Regions from separate parts of the Paenibacillus terreus genome, predicted to be linked through region 2. Evidence: riboswitches for the same ligand, from Rfam matches in the RefSeq annotation. Region 2 holds a riboswitch; the other holds the start of a gene.
What was found. Region 2 has a riboswitch for S-adenosylmethionine ahead of metA (homoserine O-acetyltransferase MetA). Riboswitches for the same ligand answer to the same signal wherever they lie in the genome.

Region 1: another riboswitch for S-adenosylmethionine. It lies ahead of ACE5KN_RS19570 (methionine ABC transporter ATP-binding protein); the one in region 2 lies ahead of metA (homoserine O-acetyltransferase MetA).

What each region holds. Positions count from the first base shown of each region.
Region 1 is NZ_JBHIRX010000011.1:96,158-107,152, forward strand. Features, by position in the region: gene mqnE (aminofutalosine synthase MqnE) at 1-198, shown strand, start outside; gene ACE5KN_RS19535 (NAD(P)/FAD-dependent oxidoreductase) at 257-1,324, shown strand; gene ACE5KN_RS19540 (helix-turn-helix domain-containing protein) at 1,390-1,611, opposite strand; gene ACE5KN_RS19545 (YuzB family protein) at 2,314-2,562, opposite strand; gene ACE5KN_RS19550 (NifU family protein) at 2,652-2,894, shown strand; gene ACE5KN_RS19555 (SDR family oxidoreductase) at 2,971-3,738, opposite strand; gene ACE5KN_RS19560 (MetQ/NlpA family ABC transporter substrate-binding protein) at 3,882-4,718, opposite strand; gene ACE5KN_RS19565 (methionine ABC transporter permease) at 4,788-5,456, opposite strand; gene ACE5KN_RS19570 (methionine ABC transporter ATP-binding protein) at 5,456-6,472, opposite strand; SAM riboswitch class I at 6,596-6,737, opposite strand; gene ACE5KN_RS19575 (Cthe_2314 family HEPN domain-containing protein) at 6,913-7,632, opposite strand; gene ACE5KN_RS19580 (UbiD family decarboxylase) at 7,668-9,434, opposite strand; gene ACE5KN_RS19585 (COX15/CtaA family protein) at 9,667-10,590, opposite strand; gene ACE5KN_RS19590 (thioredoxin family protein) at 10,760-10,995, opposite strand, start outside.
Region 2 is NZ_JBHIRX010000001.1:41,732-52,726, reverse strand. Features, by position in the region: gene ACE5KN_RS00235 (5'-3' exonuclease) at 1-425, shown strand, start outside; gene ACE5KN_RS00230 (phosphodiester glycosidase family protein) at 422-1,540, shown strand; gene ACE5KN_RS00225 (MOSC domain-containing protein) at 1,611-2,258, shown strand; gene ACE5KN_RS00220 (ROK family protein) at 2,293-3,165, shown strand; gene ACE5KN_RS00215 (HRDC domain-containing protein) at 3,329-4,333, shown strand; gene corA (magnesium/cobalt transporter CorA) at 4,415-5,350, opposite strand; SAM riboswitch class I at 5,830-5,949, shown strand; gene metA (homoserine O-acetyltransferase MetA) at 6,062-6,991, shown strand; gene ACE5KN_RS00200 (PLP-dependent transferase) at 7,027-8,214, shown strand; gene ACE5KN_RS00195 (aminotransferase class V-fold PLP-dependent enzyme) at 8,211-9,389, shown strand; gene mqnC (cyclic dehypoxanthinyl futalosine synthase) at 9,531-10,667, shown strand; gene ACE5KN_RS00185 (cation:proton antiporter) at 10,733-10,995, opposite strand, start outside.

The sequences.
Region 1 (10,995 bases), on a different contig from region 2:
CAGCTGACACAAGTGGCGCTTTCCTTTGGCGCATCCGATGTTCACGGCACAATCGTACGCGAGCAGATCAGCCATGCTGCCGGAGCGCTTACGCCTGCCGGCCTGACCCGCAAAGAGCTCATCTGGCTCGTTAAGGGAGCCGGCCGCATTCCGGTTGAGCGGGACACCTTCTATAACGAAATTGAAGTGTACGAGTAATCTGTTGCAAGCAACTCAGGTTGGCACAATCGTTGATTAGAAAGGGCGTTACCTTATCATGAAGAAATTCGTCATTCTTGGTGGAGGCTACGGCGGTCTCACCATTGCAAAAGAATTGCTGGACAAATCCCTGCCAAAAGATATCGAGCTTGTGCTTGTGGACCGGATGCCGTTTCAGGGACTTAAAACGGAATATTATGCGCTGGCTGCCGGAACGGTATCGGATTTTGAACTGAGAGTCACCTTCCCGGAGCACGATCAGCTTACCCGCAGATACGGGGAAGTAACCTCCATCGATCTGGATGCCAAAACCGTCCACTTTCAAGACGGTGAGCCGCTGGAATACGATCAGCTCGTGATCGGCCTGGGCTGTACGGACCGTTTTCATAACACCCCCGGAGCTGAAGAGTATGCCTCCACAATCCAATCGTTTAACAGCACACGGCAGGCTTATATGCGCTTGAATGAAATCAAGCCCTACGGAAGCGTCCATATTGTCGGCGGCGGTCTGAGCGGGGTGGAAATTGCAGCCGAATTGCGGGAGAGCCGTCCGGACCTGAACATCTCCATCATGGACCGGGGCGAAAGGGTGCTCTCTTCTTTCCCGCAGCGTCTGTCCGCCTATGTGCATGCATGGTTCAAAGAGCATGATGTGAACGCTATGTCCCATGTCTCGGTGACAAGGGTTGAACCTAACGCCATCTATAACCGTGATGAGCTCGTTCCTACCGATGCCGTCGTATGGACGGCCGGGATTCAGCCGGTGAAGATCGTTCAGGATCTGAAGGTAGCCAAGGACCCGCAGGGACGGATCGTTCTGAACGGGCTGTATCAAATCCCGGATCATACCGAGGTATATGTCGTGGGGGATTGCGCAAGTCTTCCTTATTCTCCGAGCGCGCAGGCGGCAGAAGTCCAGGGCGAGCAGATTGCCCATATCGTCCAGGCGCTCTGGAAAGGGGAGTCGCCGCATGTGCACCCTATCAAGCTGCGCGGCACCCTGGGATCATTGGGCAAAAAGGCCGGATTCGGCTACGGCTTCCTTGGCGGAACGGCCCTGCGCGGACGTATTCCACGTCTGCTCAAAAGCGGTGTCCTCTGGAAATCGAAGCGTCATTTTGGGTAAATCTTGCGGTACCATATAACATACTAAAACCTGCCCTCTGTAGGCAGGTTTGTTTTTTTAGCCTCTTATTTTTGATCATTTTTTTCTTCTTTAATATACTCAATGATATCCTGTACCTCACAGTCCAAAGCCTCGCAAATTCTGTTCAATGTATCGAATTTTACGCCATCTGTTTCTTCGTTGTACAGCTTGGCAATCCCATTTCTATGTAACCCGGTTAAACGGGATAGATCAGCAATGTTAATTCTTTTTTCGCCCATAAGACGAGATAAATGGACTTTAATCATACGTTCCCCTCCTCACAAAAATGAACACCAAAGTGTTGACAATGCACACTCTGATATGTATATTTAAGTGGATAAAGCAAATACTATAGTGTTCATTTTGTACTTCTTAATGTTTGAAACTTTTATTAAGATAAACGTCTATCGACGTACATTCAAAGAAGACATACCACGTTTATCGTTTAGCGGTAGTTTTTCTTGCGATCTCAGGAAGATGACTCCGCGATGATTATACATTCTGACATTTTAAAGAGGTGAGAACATGCTAGAATCGCTCGAATCTTTGGCCGAACCATTAATTCGAACGCGCATAGAGCTATTATACAATAATTTGTCCCATTCGCAGCCAGACTATAGTCAACTAACCCAAGAATGTGACAGTTACTTCCGATCTATTCGCCAGGCAGTGCCTGATAAGCTGAACCATACGATATTTCTTTACGAAGACACCCAGTTATCCATGCAAACTCTCCTGGAAAGAGAAATCTATTTGCAAGGCTTCCGGGACGCACTTCAGTTAATGAATGAATTACACTACGCTGGCATCCAAATTTATCCTATCAGGCCCGGAGGGTCAACAGAAGATTGAAGGAATGCTTCGTTCTCGGAGCGTCTCACAAACGCACGAAAAGAGTGCCCCCGGTCAATGGACCTTTTGGGACACCCCCTTTTAATCCGACAGTGTAGTGATGCTTTTCCTGACCATCAGTCAATATCAAGACTTTCCCATGCCTCGGCTTCCTTGATTTTGGCGATAATCGCATCATACAATGCTTCGGGCGAATCCGCCGCCACAATTTCACCGTTGACCATCGCGTACGGCTGGGCATAACACTGTCCGCAATTGTTAAGACAGCCGTACTCGACAACATCATATTCAGGATTCTCCTCAAGTCTCGGCATGACATCCTCGGTGCTGATATTGCTGCTGCAAAATTCTATGATCGGTCTCATGATTTTATTTCACCTGCTTTTGAAGGGAGCATTTTATTTTGCTCTCGTTTGTAATATAATAAACCTTATAGGAAAGGAGTTGAGTTCTAATGAGCGATAACACAATCACCATGTATGATGAAGTGTTGGAAGTTTTGGATAAATTGCGTCCGTTCCTGCAGCGTGACGGTGGTGACGTAGAGCTGGTTGACGTGGAAGACGGCATCGTGAAGCTGAAGCTGATGGGTGCCTGCGGCAGCTGCCCAAGCTCGACGATTACGTTGAAAGCCGGTATCGAGCGCGCTCTTCTCGAAGAAGTTGACGGGGTGCAAGAAGTAATACAGGTATTCTAATATGCTTCAGGCATATTGATGTAAGGGTCTTGGCTTCGCAAGAAGCCAAGGCTCTTTTTTGTAGACTTCCGCTCATTTACAATATCGAAGGACGAATCGGATCAAGGCCTCCGGAAATGTCCATAATATTGCCTGTAATAAAATCGGACGAATCCTCGCATAAATAGGCAATCACGCGCGCGATATCCTCACCGCTGCCCGGTCTGCCCATGGGCGTCTCATGATCCCGCAGCCCCCTGACCTCGGCAATCGTTTTCTCCTTATTGTCACCACGAATGTCTCCGGGACAGATCATATTGACCGTAATTCCTGACGGAGCTTCTTCAACCGCCAATGTTTTCGTAAAAGAAACCAGCCCCACCTTCGCCGCTGCATATACCGCCCGATGCGGCCACGCTCTTCCCTCAGCAGCATGTCCAAAACCAAAATGGATAATTCTCCCCCATCGCTGACTACGCATATGCGGAAGCACCAGATGGTCAAGCAGCATCGTGCCCACAAGATTCCCATTCAGCATAGCATGAATTTCAGCAGGCGCATAGTCCGCGAACAGCTTGCGCTCGCGTATAAACGGCCCAGCGTTATTTACCATGATATCCACACCACCGAGCTTAAGCTCCACCTGGTTCACAAGCTTTTCAATATCCTGCTGCCTGGAAATGTCCGCCTGAACGGCCGTACACCGTACACCCTTGGCCTGAATAATTTGTGCCAGCTCCAGAGCTTCCGTGCGGCTGTGCACATAGTTTATCGCAATATCGAACCCTTGATCCGCCAAATGTAAAGCTGTCATTCTCCCCAGCCCTTTGGCGCTTCCTGTAATCAGGGCAACCTTTGGTTTCAACGTACTTCTTCCTCCTCTGCAAAGAGAACGCCACAGAATCAGTATAAAAGATTTAGGTTCATGCCTCAACTTACCGCAGCGCAGCATGCAAAAAACCGCCCTGCCCGAAGGCAGCAGCGGTATAAGGCATAACGTGTGTTCAATTAAAACGCAGGAACGATAGCTCCCTTGTATTTATCTTCAATAAATTTTTTGACTGCATCGGACTGCAGAGCTTTAGCCAGCAGCTGAATGCCTTCGGAGTCCTTGTTGTCCGGACGGGCAACCAGCAGATTCGCATACGGGGAATCCTTGTCTTCGATGAACAGGGCATCCTTCGTCGGATTCAGGTTGGCTTCCAGCGCATAGTTCGTGTTAATGATCGCGAGGTCCAGGTCAGGCAGCTGACGTGGCAGGATAGCCGCATCCGCTTCACGGATGTCCAGTTTTTTCGGATTGGCAGTGATGTCTGCGATAGTTGAGTTAATATCCGTATTGTCTTTCAATGTGATCAGACCTTGCTTGGCCAACAGCATCAGAGAACGGCCACCGTTGGTAGCATCATTCGGAATACCTACAATCGCGCCGTCGGGAATTTCATCCACGGATTTGTATTTTTGCGAATACGCACCCATAGGTTCGACGTGTACCGGAACTACAGGCACCAGATTCATGCCGCGTGCTTTGTTCTCGCTGTCCAGATACGGCTGATGCTGGAAAAAGTTCGCATCCAGCTGCTTGTCAAACAGCTGCACATTAGGCTGTACATAATCGTTAAAAGTAACGACCTGCAGGCGTACGCCCTGCTTTTCCAGCTCTGGCTTGATCGCTTCAAGAATCTCGGCGTGAGGAACGGCGGATGCGCCGACCTTCAACTCAATGCTGCGCGGTGTTCCCGGATTATTGTCCGCGGCTGCTCCGGAATTGGTCTTAGCGTTCCCGCAGGCGCCCAGAATCAGCAGCAATGCAAGGCTTAACAAAGCAAATGACCATTTTTTCATAACATGTACCCCTCCAAAATTTATTTTTAAAAGATTGGGTATGAATAAGGATCTATATATAATGTTTCCTTATTTCCTTGTATAATGCCGCACCAGTCGGTCACCCGCCATTTGCAGCACCTGCACCAGCACAACCATAAGCACAACGGCAACGATCATGACGGCCGTGTCGTAGCGATAATACCCGTAGTTGATCGCCAGCGCGCCCAAGCCGCCGCCGCCGATCATACCGGACATCGCCGTATAGGACACGAGTGTGACAATCGTAATCGTTAATGCGGCGAGCAGACCCGGTCTTGCTTCACGGAGCAGTACCCGGAAGATGATTTGCCCAGTCGAAGCCCCCATCGCTTGAGCCGCTTCGATGATGCCCCGATCCACCTCACGCAAGGAGGTTTCCACAAGCCTTGCGAAAAACGGCGCCGCCCCGATCACCAGCGGAGGAATCGTGCCGGTCACGCCAATGGAGGTACCGACGAGCAGCCTCGTCACAGGGATCAATGCCACGATCAGAATGATAAACGGCACCGATCTGAGAATATTGACGATAAATGAAAGCACAGTGTACACCGTCTTCATCAAGGCTAGTGAAGAACGGCTGGACAGGAACAGCACAACACCGAGCGGCAGCCCCAGAATCAGTGTGAACAGTCCGGATATAACCAGCATTTGGATCGTATCCACCGTTGAGGAGCCGATCTCATTCCAGTTAATTTGTGAAAAATCAAGCCCATTCATCAGCCGATCACCTCCACATCAAGCCCCTGTGCCAATAATTCCTGTGTCGTTTCCCGGATCGCCTTCTCGTCTCCCTCAAAGCGGACGGTAAGCAACCCATAGGGTACGTTTTTCAGCGTGGAGATCGTGCCCTGCAGGATGGCAAAATCCACACCTGTCCGGCGGACCGTTCGTGATAAAATCGATTCATAGGTTTTATCGCCCAGGAACGAAATTTTGACGGTCTGCGAGGCGGCCGGGTGAGGTGCGGCAATCGCCGCCCGCAGCTCTTCTCCCTGATCCGTCTCCCTCATAATAAATTCCCTTGTCACCGGGTGCTGCGGTTTGATGAACACTTCAGCCACCGGGCCCTGCTCTACGATTCCGCCCTGATGGATAACTGCGACACGGTCGCAGATACGCTGTATCACATGCATTTCATGGGTAATCAGCATGATGGTCAGATTGAAGCGCTGATTAATATCCAGCAGCAGCTTCAGAATGGAATCGGTCGTCTGCGGGTCGAGCGCTGACGTAGCCTCATCACACAGCAGCACATCCGGATCGCTGGCAAGCGCACGGGCAATGCCGACTCGCTGCTTCTGGCCGCCGGACAGCTGTGCCGGATATTTGTTGGCATGCTGCTCCAGCCCGACAAGCGCGAGCAGCTCTTTCACCTTCTTGTCGATATCCGCTTTTGGCCTGCTGTCCAGACGAAGCGGGAATGCGATATTGTCGTATACCGTCGCGGATGACAGCAGGTTGAAGTGCTGAAAAATCATCCCGATTTTACGACGTCTGGCCTGCAGCTGCTTCCGGTTCAGGCCGGTCATGTTCACTCCGTCGATCCACACTTCACCCGAGCTTGGACGCTCAAGCAAATTGATACAGCGGATCAGCGTGCTTTTTCCCGCCCCGGAGTGGCCGATAATGCCGAAGATTTCACCTTTGCCGACCGATAAGTTCAGGTTGGACAGGGCAGGTGTCATCCGGCTGCCTTTGCCATAAAACTTCGTCAGCTTCCTGATTTCAATCAAGTTGGTACGTCCCCCTTCTCTTCCTTTTACCCCTTCCCACCGGGTCTGTCTCTATTTTGTCCAATTAAAGCAAAGAGCCCTTTTCGCAAATGAAAAAGGCTCCTGCTGTGCAGCAAAATCCGGTTCTCATCTGCCAATACTACTTAATCTTAGTGGTATTGTTGGAATTAGCACCATGACGCTGCCCCTAAGCGTGTAATCACGCCGGGGTGCAGCCGGTTGCCGGGCTTCATCGGGCCAGTCCCTCCGCCTCTCTCGATAAGAGATATATGGTTGTTTCAGTTTTTTATGTTCGGGATATCTGTTCTATAATCCTCATAAAGCTGACATTAAACTAGATTTCAGTATAGATACTTTACATAGCTTTGTCAAAGGTAATTTTGCGAAAACATTCGGAAAAATTTCTGGCGGTTGCAAAAAACAGCTGCATTCCTGCGATTTTATTTGCGTGCTGAATGTCTTTCCCACTGCTGATTCGTATAATCAAACGCTTCCGCTACCGATTGGCATACCATGTCCAGACCCTGCCGCAAATCATCAAGATGCTCATCCAGGTCTTCAAGCTTGATTTTACCGTACAAAGCCCGCTGTTTTTGCCACAGATCATCCTGCATTTCCACATTCATGTAGTGCACTTCCGTATTTCTGCGTTTGCGCAGCCGCCCAATGGGCTCCCTGAAGCGGTCCTTAAGCTCAAAGAGAGAATCAGCAAGCCTGTCGTGGATTTTCAAATACCGAAACTGCCGCAGCACGGTAAAGTAGGAATAATGAGCTTTGACCCTGGACGTGTTCATATCATAAAAGTCATTCAGCAGATTGCCCAGCTTGTCCAGCATGGAGAACACGCGGATAAACCCGTTTTTGTAAAAATACACATACCGGGCGTAATCCGCACGCTCCTGCTCGGTCATTTCCTCGGAAAACTTCGCATGCACCTTCTTACGGAAAAAAGCCGCAGCGAACGTGCTCTCTTCCAGCTCGGTCAGGGAGGACATCAGCCCGCGTGTCAATATTTCGGCCTTGCGGAAATCGAACGTCGGATCCCCGCTTTGCTCCATCTGGCGCTGCAGCAAGCCCAACGTCCCCTTCATACTGTTCATCGCCTGCAGCAGTATTCCGTTATCCTGCCTTGGCAGTTCTCCCAAAAGCTCACGCAGCATATGCTCAACCTCCCGGAGTTTGTTCCTGCTTATGCTTAGAAACCGTAGCTCTTCCACCGTTCATCGACCAGGCGGACAATGTCCTCACGCGGCAGCACCTCATCCGGATAGCCTGGCTTCATACGCGCATCCACTACGATCGGCAGCTTGTAATTCAAATGATGCAGCTTGACTTCATGATCGGCAAACATGTCCGTTGCCGGATTGAAGCGGGTGAACACCGTCCACAGGAAGGAGGCCTGTGACTTCACCACCTCTTCGGCGTGATCCACAATAAACACGAGCGGCCACTTTTGCTCCAAGGCAGACATGCGCTGCAGCACCTGAGCAGGCAGCTCGGGTTCCTGCTCGTAGGAGGCTCCGGAGATGACAAGACACCCGCCGCAATAGGGCTCGATACGGGTGATGCCCGGCAGGTCTCCGCCCTCATACACCCGCGGCAGTTCACGCACCGGCTCGCCGACGCCCATCAGCACCGCCTTGCTCCCATGATTAAGCTTGCGCCCCGTATAATCAAGCGTATCATGCGAGGTATGATTGATGATGAACAAATCCTGCGCCGGATTGAAGCGCTCCAGAATCGTCTCCAGCAGCACCGTAAAATTCGACAGGTCAAGCGATTTGTCCGTCAGCATCAGGAACTTGGTCAACGAGAGCTGCCCTTGTCCCAGGATCGTAAAGGCGGATACAAGCGCCTCACGCGAGTAGCTTTCCCTTACAACCGCAGCCGCGAGCGCGTGAACCCCTGTCTCCGCATAGGCCCATAAAGAGCGTACGGCCGGCATGACAAGCGGATAGGCCGGTGACAGCAGGCGCTGCAGGAATTCACCAAGGTAATAGTCTTCCTGGCGCGGCTTGCCTACGATCGTCGCCGGATAGATGGCGTCCTTGCGGTGATGCATATGTTTGACATGAAAAACCGGGAAATCATGTTTTAACGAATAATAACCGAAATGGTCTCCAAACGGTCCCTCCGGGCGCCGCACATGTGGAGGCACATAACCGCTGATGGCAAATTCGGCCTCTGCAGGAATGCGGTTTCCGCCCAAGGGATCTTCGGCCATCGGCAGCTTGCCGCCCATAATCAGCGACGCAAGCATCAGTTCAGGCAGGTTCTCGGGAGCGGGGGCGATCGCCGAAGCGATCAGCGCAGGAGGCCCGCCCAGGAAAATCGTAACAGGCAGGGGCTCGCTGCGCTGCTCCGCTTCATGATAGTGGAAGCCGCCGCCTTTATGGATCTGCCAATGGATTCCCGTTGTAGAGTCATCATAGATTTGAATCCGATACATGCCCAGGTTATGGTCTTTAGGCTGGCCGGGCTTCTCGGTGTACACGAGCGGCAGCGTAATAAACGGGCCACCGTCCTCATGCCAGCTTGTGACACGCGGCAGCGGCGCAAGCGGAGCCTCCGTTCTCTGCACGCCCAGCACAGGAGCTTCTGCGCCGGAGACCGTTTTTAACCCTACCTTAATCATGTCCCCAATCAGCCCACGTTCATTCCACAACGCTCTCGGAGTGGGCGGAAGCAGCGTCTTCGTTGCATTGACAATCGTCTTCATCAACTGCTCCGGACGGGGGCCGAAAGCCATATCCACCCGCCGGTCGGTACCAAACAGATTGGTGACGACAGGAAACGGCGTTCCTTTCACGTTGGTAAAGAGCAGAGCCTTGCCTTCCTGCTCAATCACCCGGCGGTGAATCTCCGCCAGCTCAAGATAAGGATCAACTGGTGCTTCAATGATATGCAGGTCATTCTCTTTGCGCAGCGCTTCAATAAACTGCCGCAGATTCTGATAGATCACGGGTATGTAGTCCTCCTATATTGAAAGCCGCCGCAGGTGGTGGGGCTGGCCGGTTTTTTAAGGGTTAAAGAAAAAATTCTGCCGACGAAGTTGCCAAGGAAGCCAGACCGCGCACAGCGGAAGTTTTTCTTAAGAAAAACAAAGCCCTCGAGCAGCCCGCGGACTTTGCTTGTTCTGATCTTATTATAGGGGTTTACCCCCTTTTGGGCAAAACAAGGATATTGCGTTCTCCTTAAGTACGCTGAAGGGAAGCGTTCTGTACGGCAACTTTCTTTGGCGACAGCTGCCATACCCGGAAGCTCATGTAGCACAACACTGCAAACAGCGCTGCAATAATTACCATATGCGACAATACGACAAACATGTACAGCTCCGGTCTTCCAGCCGTATAGAGCAGCGCAATCCCCACAACAATCTGAAGGAGAATGAGGATAACGGAAGTTACGCCAAGGGCGCGGATATCCCCATGGTCCGGATGCTTGCGATAAGAGAAATGCCCCACCGCCAGAATGACAACAAACAGGATGCCGGCTGCAATCTGGTGCAGCGATAACGGTGCAATCCCGAGGAAGGAATTAATGCGGTTCTCCGTGGAGTGGCTCAGGAATGCCCCCGTATACACAGCGATATACGTATAGACGGTTGATGCCCAAATGAAATTGCGGAATCCGCGCGAGACCGGCTTTTTATCCTGGTATTGTACCCGACGGGTATCACGATCTTCCTGCCAGGCGCCCAACGTCATCATCGTCGCGCTCGCAAAGGCGATGAGAGAGAATCCAAAATGCAGCGCCATCACTGCGGCGGACTGAGAGAATACGACGGCCAGCGCTCCCATCATCCCCTGAATGATGACAAAAGCCAGCGTTAGAAACGAGAACAGCTGAAGATCACGCCGCTTTTTGAAATAAATCATAAATCCGACAAAAGTAGCAATAGACAGAAGCCCTGCCAATCCACTGACTGAACGGTGTGAAAATTCGATGACAGAAGCGATCGTATGAGCCGGAACGAACTTGCCGTTGCAGGTTGGCCATTCCCTGCCGCAGCCCAGGCCGGAATCGGTCCGTGTCACCACTCCGCCGCCAAAGGTTGCCAAAAACATGACAATACAGGTCGCCAGGGCCAGCCATTTTAAAATCCGTGTACTTTTCACTCTATCTCACCTGTTTTCATATATTTTACTTGAGAACCTCTCGCTATTAAAAATTATAACTGATACATACATCATTGACATAAATGCTTTGTGACAAAATGTTAACGTCTCCGGAAAACAAAAAAACGTCCCCCTTGAATAACAAGGGAGACGTTCCGCTTGGATCGGCTTATGCTTTTAATGCAGTGTGAACTTCAACGGCCCGGTCGAGAAACTGTTCAATTTCCGCGCGGGATTTGCGCAATCTGTTCACAAGCCGCACCACTTCTTTGCCGTTGCTGAAGGCGATGAAGCTTGGAATGCCAAGCACGTTATGGGCTTCGCTGACGCCCTCCGCTTCCTCGACATCAACCTGGATCAGCTTCAAAGCATTCGCATATTTCTCTTCCACATCCGGCATGAACG
Region 2 (10,995 bases):
TTATGAAAAAGGGCCAGGGCAACTATATGGTCTATACACCCGAAAGCCTGATGGAAGAGAAAGGGCTTCAGCCCCGTCAAATCATAGATGTAAAAGGGCTGATGGGGGACACAAGCGACAACTACCCCGGGGTGCGCGGCATCGGCGAGAAAACGGCATTGAAGCTGGTACAGGAATACGGCTCCATCGAGGGTATCCTCGCTAACCTGGAGAATCTGAGCCCATCGGTAAGAAAGAAGATCGAGAACGATCTGGACATGCTTCATCTGTCGCGCAGGCTGGCCGAAATCCATTGTGAAGTGCCGGTTGCCTGCTCGCTGGAAAGCAGTCTGCTGCAGCTTGATCACGCGCTCATCGCGGCCAAGTTTGAACAGCTTGAAATGAAGAGCCTGAGCATAATGATGGGAGTGGCGGCAGGATCATGAGCAGCGGGACACGTAAGCAATGGAAAAAATGGATAGCCGGGGTGCTGACATTGATGATGTCGGCGTCCTTTTTACTGTCCGGATATGGAATACCCCGGGCGGAGGCTTTGGGGCAGAAAGGGATACAAACAGCGGTGAAAAAAGTAACTGCTGCCGGACGCACTTTTACCGTCAAGACGGTCAGCATTCCGAAAGGCACACCGGCGTCCATCGGTTTGGCAGAGGGGCAGGTCGGCAAAACCCAGGATTTGAGCGGTATCGTCCAAAAATATCATGCCGAAGCCGCCATCAATGGCGCGTTCTTCGAAGCGTATAACGGAGCTCCTGATCCGTATGGCATGCTGATTTCCGGGGGCAAGGTCATTCACATTGGCAGATATGGCACCACGGTGGGCTTCAAGCGGGATGGAACGGTGGTCATGGACGTGTTGAGTGTCAATATTACCGGGCGGGTAACAGGAAAAGACGGCAGATCCTTGGGCTGGTATGCGAATTTTATGAACAGAACTCCCGCCGAAAATGCAAACACCTCGATGATGTACACGCCGGAACGCGGGGCGACGGTAGGGTTCAAGGGGGGCATTGCCGTAACCGTACGTGACGGGATTGTCGTTAAAAATGGGATAAATACAAATGCCTCCATTCCGAAGGATGGATATGTGCTCGTGTTTACCGGGACGATGAAAAGCACGGCGCAGCGGTTTGCAGAGGGAGCGGCCGTAACCTTGACCACGGCATACAACAACCAAAAGGGCGAAGCCCCTGATTGGCAGGACGTAGTGACCGGAGTAGGCGCCGGTCCGAGGCTGATCACGGACGGTAAAATCTCGCTGAATCCTGAAGCGGAGGGCTTCAAGGATCCGAAGATATTGAGCGCTTCCGGGGCGCGCAGCGGAATTGCCATCATGCCTGACGGATCGGTCCTGCTCGCCACGGTACCGGCAGCGACCATGAAGCAGTGGGCAGCAATCATGGACAAGCTGGGCGCAAAGCAGGCCATGAATCTAGACGGGGGTGCCTCCTCCGGCATGTACGCAGGGGGCAAAATGCAGACGGCTCCCGGCCGCAAACTGAGCAATACGCTCATATTCGGAACGAATCTGCAAACGTTTTAGCTTTCCATAATTGACGTTTGGAACATTTCAGGAGAAGATAGGATAAGTATATATCGCAGGAGGATCAGACATGAACAACGCAGCGGCTTCAGCCGTCTCCGTGAACATTGGATTGCCGTCCGTGCTCATGCACGGCGGAAAGGAAGTGCTCAGCGGTATTAACAAATTACCCGCAGACGGACCCATCCTTCTGACACGCAGCGGGATTCCTGGTGACGGACAAGCCGATCTCGTGAATCATGGAGGTCCGGACAAGGCGGTGTGCGTTTATGATCACAGCCGCTATGCGTATTTTGCGCAGCTGATGGATCGTGAGCTTGCTTTCGGGGCTTTCGGGGAAAATGTGACGATATCGGGGGCAGCGGAGGATACAGTCAGCATTGGGGACATTTACCGGCTTGGCCGTGCGCTTGTGCAAATCAGCCAGCCCCGTCAGCCCTGCTTCAAACTGGCCGCAAAATACGGATGGAAGGAGCTGCCGCAGCAGTTTCAGCAGACAGGGTATACGGGCTATTATTTCCGAGTGCTTGAAGAGGGCGAACTGGCTGCGGGGGATGCGATGGAACTGGTGGAGAGGCGGAAAGAGCACATCACCGTCATGGAGGCCAACCGGATTATGTACCAACGGAAGGATCAGATTGAGGAGACGAAACGTCTGCTCGATGTAGAGGCGCTGTCGGAGAGCTGGAAGGCGACCTTGCGCAAACGTTTGGGCTGAAGGATTGGATTACATAAGGAAGGGAGAGATTGAAATGTCAGTATTGGGCGCTATTGAAGCAGGTGGGACTAAATTTGTATGCGGTATCGGAAACGAGCAGGGGGAAATTATGGACAGGGTCAGCTTCCCGACGGAAGCGCCTGAGGTAACGATGGCCCGGGTCATTGACTATTTCGAAGGAAAAAACGTCGAAGCGATCGGAGTCGGTTCCTTCGGACCCATTGATCCGATTGTCGGCAGCAGTACATACGGGTACATTACAACAACTCCCAAGCCCCACTGGAGCAACTATAATCTGATCGGCAAGCTGAAGGCACATTTTGATGTTCCGATGGGCTTTGACACGGACGTAAACGGAGCCGCTCTGGGTGAATACACATGGGGAGCTGCCAAAGGCCTGGACAGCTGCATCTATATTACAGTTGGAACGGGCATTGGCGCGGGAGCCGTAGTTGGAGGGCAGCTGCTTCACGGCTTGTCTCACCCGGAAATGGGCCATATTCTGGTCCGCCGTCATGCGGAAGACACTTTTGCAGGCTTCTGTCCTTATCATGGCGACTGTCTGGAAGGCCTGGCTGCAGGACCTGCCATCAACAAGCGGTGGGGGACTCAGGGGGCAGAGCTGCCCGCGGATCATCCCGCATGGGAGATGGAGGCTTATTATCTCGCACAGGCCTTGATGAATTACGTTCTGATCCTTTCCCCGCAAAAAATTATTATGGGCGGCGGAGTCATGAAGCAGGAGCAGATATTCCCACTGGTCCGCCGCAAGCTGCAGGAGCTGCTTCAGGGCTACGTTCAGCATGCAAGCCTTACGGCGGATATCGACAGCTATATCGTTCCTCCCGGACTTGGCGACAATGCCGGCTTGTCCGGCGCGCTTGCGCTGGCCCGGTTGGGAATATGATGTTTCTTGTGAAAAAAAAGCTTTGACGAGGCATACATTTCCGTTATAAGATAAGTTTAACAGCATAGTACGGTTTATAAGGAAGCACCTATTTTGCGAATTACGCAGAATAGGTGCTTTTTTTGTTGCCGGATGCTGACATAGCTTTGAGGAGGTTTGCAGTATGGAGATTGTATTCTTGAACAAGCTGTCGAAGACGGAGGAAGTCGACGGGCTGGGGGCTGCCCAGGTATGGATCGGGGAAGAAGAGGGAGTATGGTCTGTCGGCTGGCGGACCACAGAAGGAGATGGCGCGAAAGATAGCGTCTGGTATGAAGGTCGTTCATGGCAGGAGATGCTCTCCATTTACCGCTATCAGCTGGCTTTGAAGCTGTCCGAAGGGTACCGCCCGCTTATTGACGGGGTATTCCATGAACGCGAAGAAGGCGGGAACCGTGGGTTGTTTGTGCAGAAGCTGTGCTGCTACAGCGATCTTCATCCCCGTGATGATGTGTATACCGAGCTTACGGTATGGCGCCGTCGCCGGGCAGCAGCCGAGCATAGGGCACCGTATATGATTGCCAGCAACCGTTTGCTGAAGCTGATCAGTGTTTTTCTTCCACGAAATGAAGCGGAACTGCTAGAACTGCCGGGTATGGGGGAGAGCAAGGTGCGGGCTTATGGAACGGATTTGCTGGCTATCACCTGCAAGTGGGAGCAATATCGTGCATTTCCTTTGCATTGGGTTCTGGAGGAGCTTGATGCCCATGACTTTATCAATTGGAGCTATCGCCAGAAGGAACAGAAGTACAAGCTGGAGCTCGACAGGTTTAATCAGCGCCAGGCGGTTTTGCAGGGAGCGGTGGAAGGCCTCGGCCTGGAGGAGATCAGCCGGCAGGCTGGACTGCCGCGCAGGGAAGTCATTGAAATGCTGGAGGTGCTCATGAAAGAAGGATATGATGTGGATAATGTCATCCGTAGTGAGCTGTTGGCTGCTCCGGAGCAGGAGCAGGCGGCGATTCGGGCGGCCTACGAGGAACTGGGAGACCGCTTTTTGAAGCCTGTCATGCAGCGGGTGTACGGCGACCAGAACAATACTGATCTGAAGCTGGATGAAATTTATGAACGGTTGCGGCTCGTGCGTATCTGGCACCGCCGTGATGAAGCCGGCAAACGCAGTGCCAGTTGAACCTAACGGCAGTTAAAGCACAAAGACGGACCCTGTCCCGAAGGAAGGCTCCGTCTTTCAGTTTCAATATGCCTATGAGGCTCAAATCCAGTCTTTCTTGCGGAAAATCAAAAACATGCTGCTGCCCAGTGCGATCATCACGCCAAGCACAACAAAATATCCGTAGCGTGTGTGCAATTCAGGCATAAATTGAAAGTTCATTCCATAAATTCCGGTAATGACGGTCAAAGGCATGAAGACGGTGGTGATCGCTGTAAACACTCTCATGATTTCGTTGGCCCGGTTGGCAATGCTGGACTGGTAGGCTTCACGAAGGTTGCCCATCAGATCACGGTAGGTGTCAAAGGTTTCGGAAATTTTTACCGCGTTTTCATAAATGTCGCTAAAATATTTCTGCAACTGCTCGTCAATCAGGCGCAAATCCCGTTTGTTCAACGTGTTGATGACTTCCTTCTGCGGGCCCAGCACTTTTTTAAGCCATAAAATTTCACTGCGCAGACCGATAATCTCGTTCAAATGAGATTTTTTCGTATGCATCAGGATGTCTTCCTCAAGCTTTTCGATCCGAACCTCGATCCGGTCGCCGACGAGAAAATAATTGTCCACGATCAGGTCGATCAGCAGATACATAAAACGGTCAGGCGAGTTTACTTCCTGCTCCCAAAGCAGGGGCTTAAGGGAGCGAAGCTCATTGATTTTCTGTCTGGTGATGGTGATGATAAAATGTCTGCCGAGAAAAATATTGAGGGAACGCAGAAAAATTTCTTCATCATCAAACCGGATGCTGTTTACAACGATAAAGTAATGATTATCATATATTTCAATTTTCGGACGCTGGTCTTCTTCGCTCAGACAGTCCTCCACAGCCAGATCATGAATGGAAAAGAGCGGCTGCAGCACCTCGAGATCTTCTACATCGGCATCAATCCAGTAAAAGCCGTCGGCTGGTGCCGTCAATGTTTTTTCAATGTCGTCAATGAGGGTAAATACCCCGTTATTCACTAACCGGATTTTCATTTCTCTCACTCCTTATGTTTCGCCCCAGGGCGAATGATGTCCATAAGGAATGCTTTCAGCCTGGTGCCCAGACCCAGGAAGTTAGAAGCTCCACAGGCATGCAGAACGTGCGTCCCGTCTCCGGCAAGCTGAAGTCATTCCTATGCTGTTGTCATGCTTCCGCCGCCTATACGGACTCGGGTCGCCTTCCATGGTTGGTGTCACCCCTATCGAATTATATTAAGATGAGCCGCCGCAGCCCTATACGCAAATCTTGAACTGCGCATATAGCTTCAGCCGCCTGCAGCACTTGTCTAGTATAACGCCCGCCAGATGGCCTTTCAAGGGCTAAATTGGACATTTTCATTGCTGTTTTCATCTTATGGGGGCAGCCGAATCCGTGTGCGCAATGAATGGATTTTTCTGCTTGACGAGATAGGCGTTCATGCATTAAAGTTTGATACAGGATATTTGAAATAGTTAAAATTAAAAAAAGCGAAATCTTATCAAGAGCAGGTGGAGGGACTAGCCCGATGAAACCCGGCAACCGGCGGTGATCCGCACGGTGCTAATTCTTGCAGGTTACATTTCCTTTAGGAAATGGACCTGAGAGATGAGAGAGGCGCATATGAATCAGATATGACCTTTCTCGTGCTGCGAGGAAGGTCATTTTTAATATGCCCGGCATCTCAGCAATGATTTTCGCAAACTTCACGAACAGGAGTGAGCATTATGCCGATTAAAATTCCAGACACCCTGCCTGCGAAGGAGATCCTTGCGGGTGAGAACATTTTTGTCATGGACGAGAGCAAGGCCTATCACCAGGATATCCGTCCGCTCCGCATTGCGATTCTTAACCTGATGCCAACCAAAGAAACGACCGAAACCCAGCTGCTGCGGCTGATCGGCAATACCCCGCTTCAAGTGGATGTCACGCTCGTTCACCCGCAATCGCATGTGTCCAAAAACACGTCCCAGGAGTATCTGGACATGTTTTACAAAACATTTGACGAAATCAAAAATACCCGTTTTGACGGTATGATAATTACGGGTGCGCCTGTAGAGCAGCTTGAATTTGAAGATGTAAACTATTGGGAGGAGATTCGCGGCATCTTTGACTGGACCCGGACCAATGTGACCTCCACCATGCATATATGTTGGGCTTCGCAGGCAGGCTTGTATCACCATTTCGGTGTTCCCAAATACGGACTGGACAGCAAATGCTTCGGCGTCTTTTCCCATACGGTAAACAAGCCGCATGTGAAGCTGCTGCGCGGCTTTGACGAAGTCTTCTTCGCGCCGCACTCACGGCATACGGAAGTCCGCCGCGAGGATATTGAACGTATTCCCGGGCTGGAGCTGCTTTCGGAATCGGAAGAAGCCGGCGTGTATATTGTGGCTACGACGGACGGCAAGCAGATCTTTGTGACAGGCCATTCCGAGTATGATCCGTTATCCCTGAAATGGGAGTATGACCGGGATATAGCCAAGGGCCTTGACAATGTTCTTTTGCCCAAAAATTATTTCCCGCAGGACGATCCAACCCGTACGCCCCCATCCACGTGGCGGGCTCATGCCAACTTATTATTCTCTAATTGGCTGAATTACTATGTGTACCAGGAGACCCCTTATGACATCGGTGATATCGGGCCTCAAATTTAAACCAAATAAGAACAGAAGTAGACAGGAGGATTTATATGGATCATAAGCAAAAGTTGAAAATCGAAAGCAGACTTGCCCAAATCGGTTCCATCAATGAGCCCGTAACCGGTGCGGTGAATTTTCCCATTTACCAGTCGACAGCCTTCCGTCACCCGCAGCTAGGAAAGAGCACAGGCTTCGATTATATCCGTACCACGAATCCGACCCGCAAGGTGCTTGAGGAAGCAGCGGCAGAGCTGGAATCCGGAGACGCCGGGTTTGCCTGTTCTTCCGGCATGGCCGCTCTGCAGACGATCTTTACTCTGTTCGGACAGGGGGATCATCTTATCGTCTCCCTTGACCTGTATGGAGGAACCTACCGTTTGCTGGAACGCATCCTTTCCAAATTCGGCGTAACCGCTTCTTATGTGGATACAAATGATTTGACTGCGCTGGAACAGACGCGCCGTCCGAACACAAAGGCCGTATTTATTGAAACACCGACCAATCCGCTCATGATGATCACTGATATTGCGGCGGTAGCCGGCTGGGCCAAGAAGCATGGTCTGCTTACAATTGTAGACAATACGCTGCTTACTCCATATTTCCAAAGACCGATTGAACTGGAGGCCGACATTGTAGTTCACAGCGCCACCAAATATTTGGGCGGGCATAATGATGTCCTGGCCGGACTGATCGTCACCAAAGGAAAAGAGCTGTCCGAAGAAATGGCCTTCCTGCACAACTCGATTGGGGCCGTGCTGTCTCCAAGCGACAGCTACCAGCTGATGAAAGGCATGAAAACTCTTGCCCTGCGCATGGACAGACATGAGCAGAACGCCACACGGATCGCGCAGTATCTGCTGACTCACCCGCTCGTTACGGACGTATACTATCCGGCCCTGGAGAGCCACCCTGGATACGAGATTCAAAACAGACAATCCTCCGGGAATACGGGAATCTTCTCGTTTAAGGTCAAGGACGCCCGCTTGGTTGAGCCTTTGCTGCGCCATATCAAGCTGATCGCTTTTGCCGAAAGCCTGGGAGGGGTTGAATCTCTCATGACCTATCCGGCCATTCAGACCCATGCGGACATTCCGGCAGAAATCAGGGATGCCGTAGGTGTTGATGACAGGCTGCTTCGTTTCTCCGTCGGCATTGAGCATGCGGAGGACCTTATTCAGGATCTGGGCGGCGCGCTTGAAGCTGCAAACCGTGAGGTTGAAGGAGGGGCTGCGGAATGAGTGGGGACGGGAAGCGGAAAGAAGAAGAGCAGGTGCTGAAGTTCGGCACCCGGCTTCTGCACTTCGGAGCGGAAATCGACAGTCAAACGGGCGCGTCCAGCGTACCGATTTACCAGGCTTCCACCTTTCATCATCATGATATTTTTAATCCGCCACAGCATGATTACAGCCGGTCCGGCAATCCGACCCGGCAGGCCTTGGAGGATTATATTGCGCTCCTGGAAGGTGGAGTGCGCGGGTTCGCTTATTCATCCGGGATGGCGGCCATTTCCAGCGCTTTTATGATGCTGTCGGCCGGTGACCATATTATCGTAACCGAGGATGTGTACGGCGGGACTTACCGGCTGCTGACCAAAATTTTGAACAGAATGAACATCGAGTCCACCTTTGTCGATATGACGAAGCTGGATGAAGTCAGACAAGCCCTGAAGCCCAACACCAAAGCGGTATATATGGAAACCCCGTCCAATCCGACATTGAAAATTACGGATATTGAGGCGGTCACAAGCTGGGCCCATGAGCATGAACTCATCACCCTGCTGGACAATACCTTTATGACCCCTTATTATCAGCGTCCCATCGAACTGGGCGTGGATATCGTGCTGCACAGTGCCACCAAGTTTCTCGGCGGTCACAGCGACGTGCTGGCTGGCTTGGCCGTTGCCCGCACGGAAGCACTTGCTGCCCGACTGAAGCAGCTGCAGAACGGGCTGGGCACCGTATTGGGTGTGCAGGAATCCTGGCTGCTGATGCGGGGAATGAAGACACTGCAAGCCCGCATGGCACATAGCGAGCAAAGCGCCCGCCGGCTGGCCGAATGGCTGCATGCACGGGAGGATATCCAGGCCGTCTACTATCCGGGCCTTGCTGATCACCCGGGACGCGATATTCATGAGAAGCAGTCCAGCGGCTACGGTGCCGTGGTCTCCTTTGACGTTGGCTCAGGCGAACGCGCCAAGGCACTGCTGAACCGTGTCCGTCTTCCAATCGTTGCGGTCAGTCTTGGTGCTGTTGAAAGCATTCTCTCCTACCCTGCCATGATGTCCCATGCGGCCATGCCGCATAGCGTCCGGCTTGAACGCGGCATTACGGACGGATTGCTGCGCTTCTCGGTAGGTCTGGAGGACATCGGTGACCTCATTTCCGATCTCGAACAGGCTCTGCAATTTGAATAGAATGACCCCGCAAAAACAGTACCTTTGGAATAGGTGCTGTTTTTCACATTGCACCTGTGTTACGATGGTAATATAGTGGTTTCATATATCATTATTTTCATAAGGATCTTTTACAGAATGAAGGATGGGAGGAAGCGAACGATGAGCGGAATAGACCGTATCTTAGATAAGGCATTACGCGGTGAACGAATGAATCTGGAGGATACTATTGCCCTGTTTGAATCCAATGAGGTTGAGAAGATGGGGGATGCGGCGAATGTGATCATGAACCGGATGCATCCGAATCCGATCAAGACATTTGTCATCGGACGAAATATAAATTATACGAATGTATGCGACGTGTACTGCCGTTTTTGCGCTTTTTACCGCAGACCAGGCTCGGAGGAAGGTTATGTGCTTCCCGATGAAGTCATATTTCAGAAGATTCAGGAAACACAGGACGTCGGAGGCACGGAAATTCTGATGCAGGGCGGAACGAACCCTAACCTGCCTTTCAGCTATTACACGGATTTGCTAAAAGCGATCAAGGAACGTTTTCCGAATATTACAATGCATTCCTTCTCGCCGGCTGAAATTCAGAAGATGAAGGTTGTGTCAGACGGTCTGTCGCTGGAAGAGGTGATCCGGCAGATTCATGAAGCTGGCCTCGATTCCCTGCCCGGTGGCGGAGCGGAAATTCTCGATGACCGCACACGCCGTAAAATCAGCCGCCTGAAGGGCTCCTGGACAGACTGGATGGATGTGATGAAGACAGCCCACAAAATCGGCATGAACACCACCGCTACGATGGTGATCGGGCTGGGCGAGTCGATGGAAGAGCGGGCGCTGCATCTGATGCGTGTACGGGATGCCCAGGATGAATGCATTGCCAACAAATACGATTCAGAAGGCTTCCTTGCGTTTATTCCATGGACGTTCCAGCCTGACAACACCAATCTGAAGCTGGAGAGACAAACGCCGGACGAGTATCTGAAGACGGTCGCCATCAGCCGGATCGTGCTGGATAACATCAAGCATATCCAGTCTTCCTGGGTAACGATGGGGCCGGAAATCGGCAAGAAGTCTCTGTACTACGGCTGCGATGACTTTGGCAGCACCATGATTGAGGAAAATGTAGTGTCGGCAGCCGGGGCTACATATAAAGTCAACATTGAATCGATCCTGCAGCTGATCCGCGAAACGGGGCATACGCCTGCCCAGCGAAACACAAGATATGACATTCTGCGTGTCTTTGACGAGCACAGCAGCATTGAACGCGATTTTGTAATGCAAAACTAATTCTGCGTGGATGTCTGATATATGAAAAAAAGCTTGCCGCGTGCTGATGCGCGGCAAGCTTTTTTTCAACCCGTATCGGTGCTTTTTTCCCTCTGCACGCGATGATCCTTAAACTTGAACACTTTATTCAGTGCCATATATATCGGTTTGGACTGCTTGGTCAGCACCGGACCGAGAATGGCCAGAATAAGGACGTAAATGGCTGCGAAAGGCTGAAGTATCTCCAGTAGGCCGCCTTCCCGTCCGAGGTTTGCCATAATGATGGAAAACTCCCCCCGGGATACAATCGTCAGTCCGATATTGGCGGAGGCTTTAGGGGACAGGGATG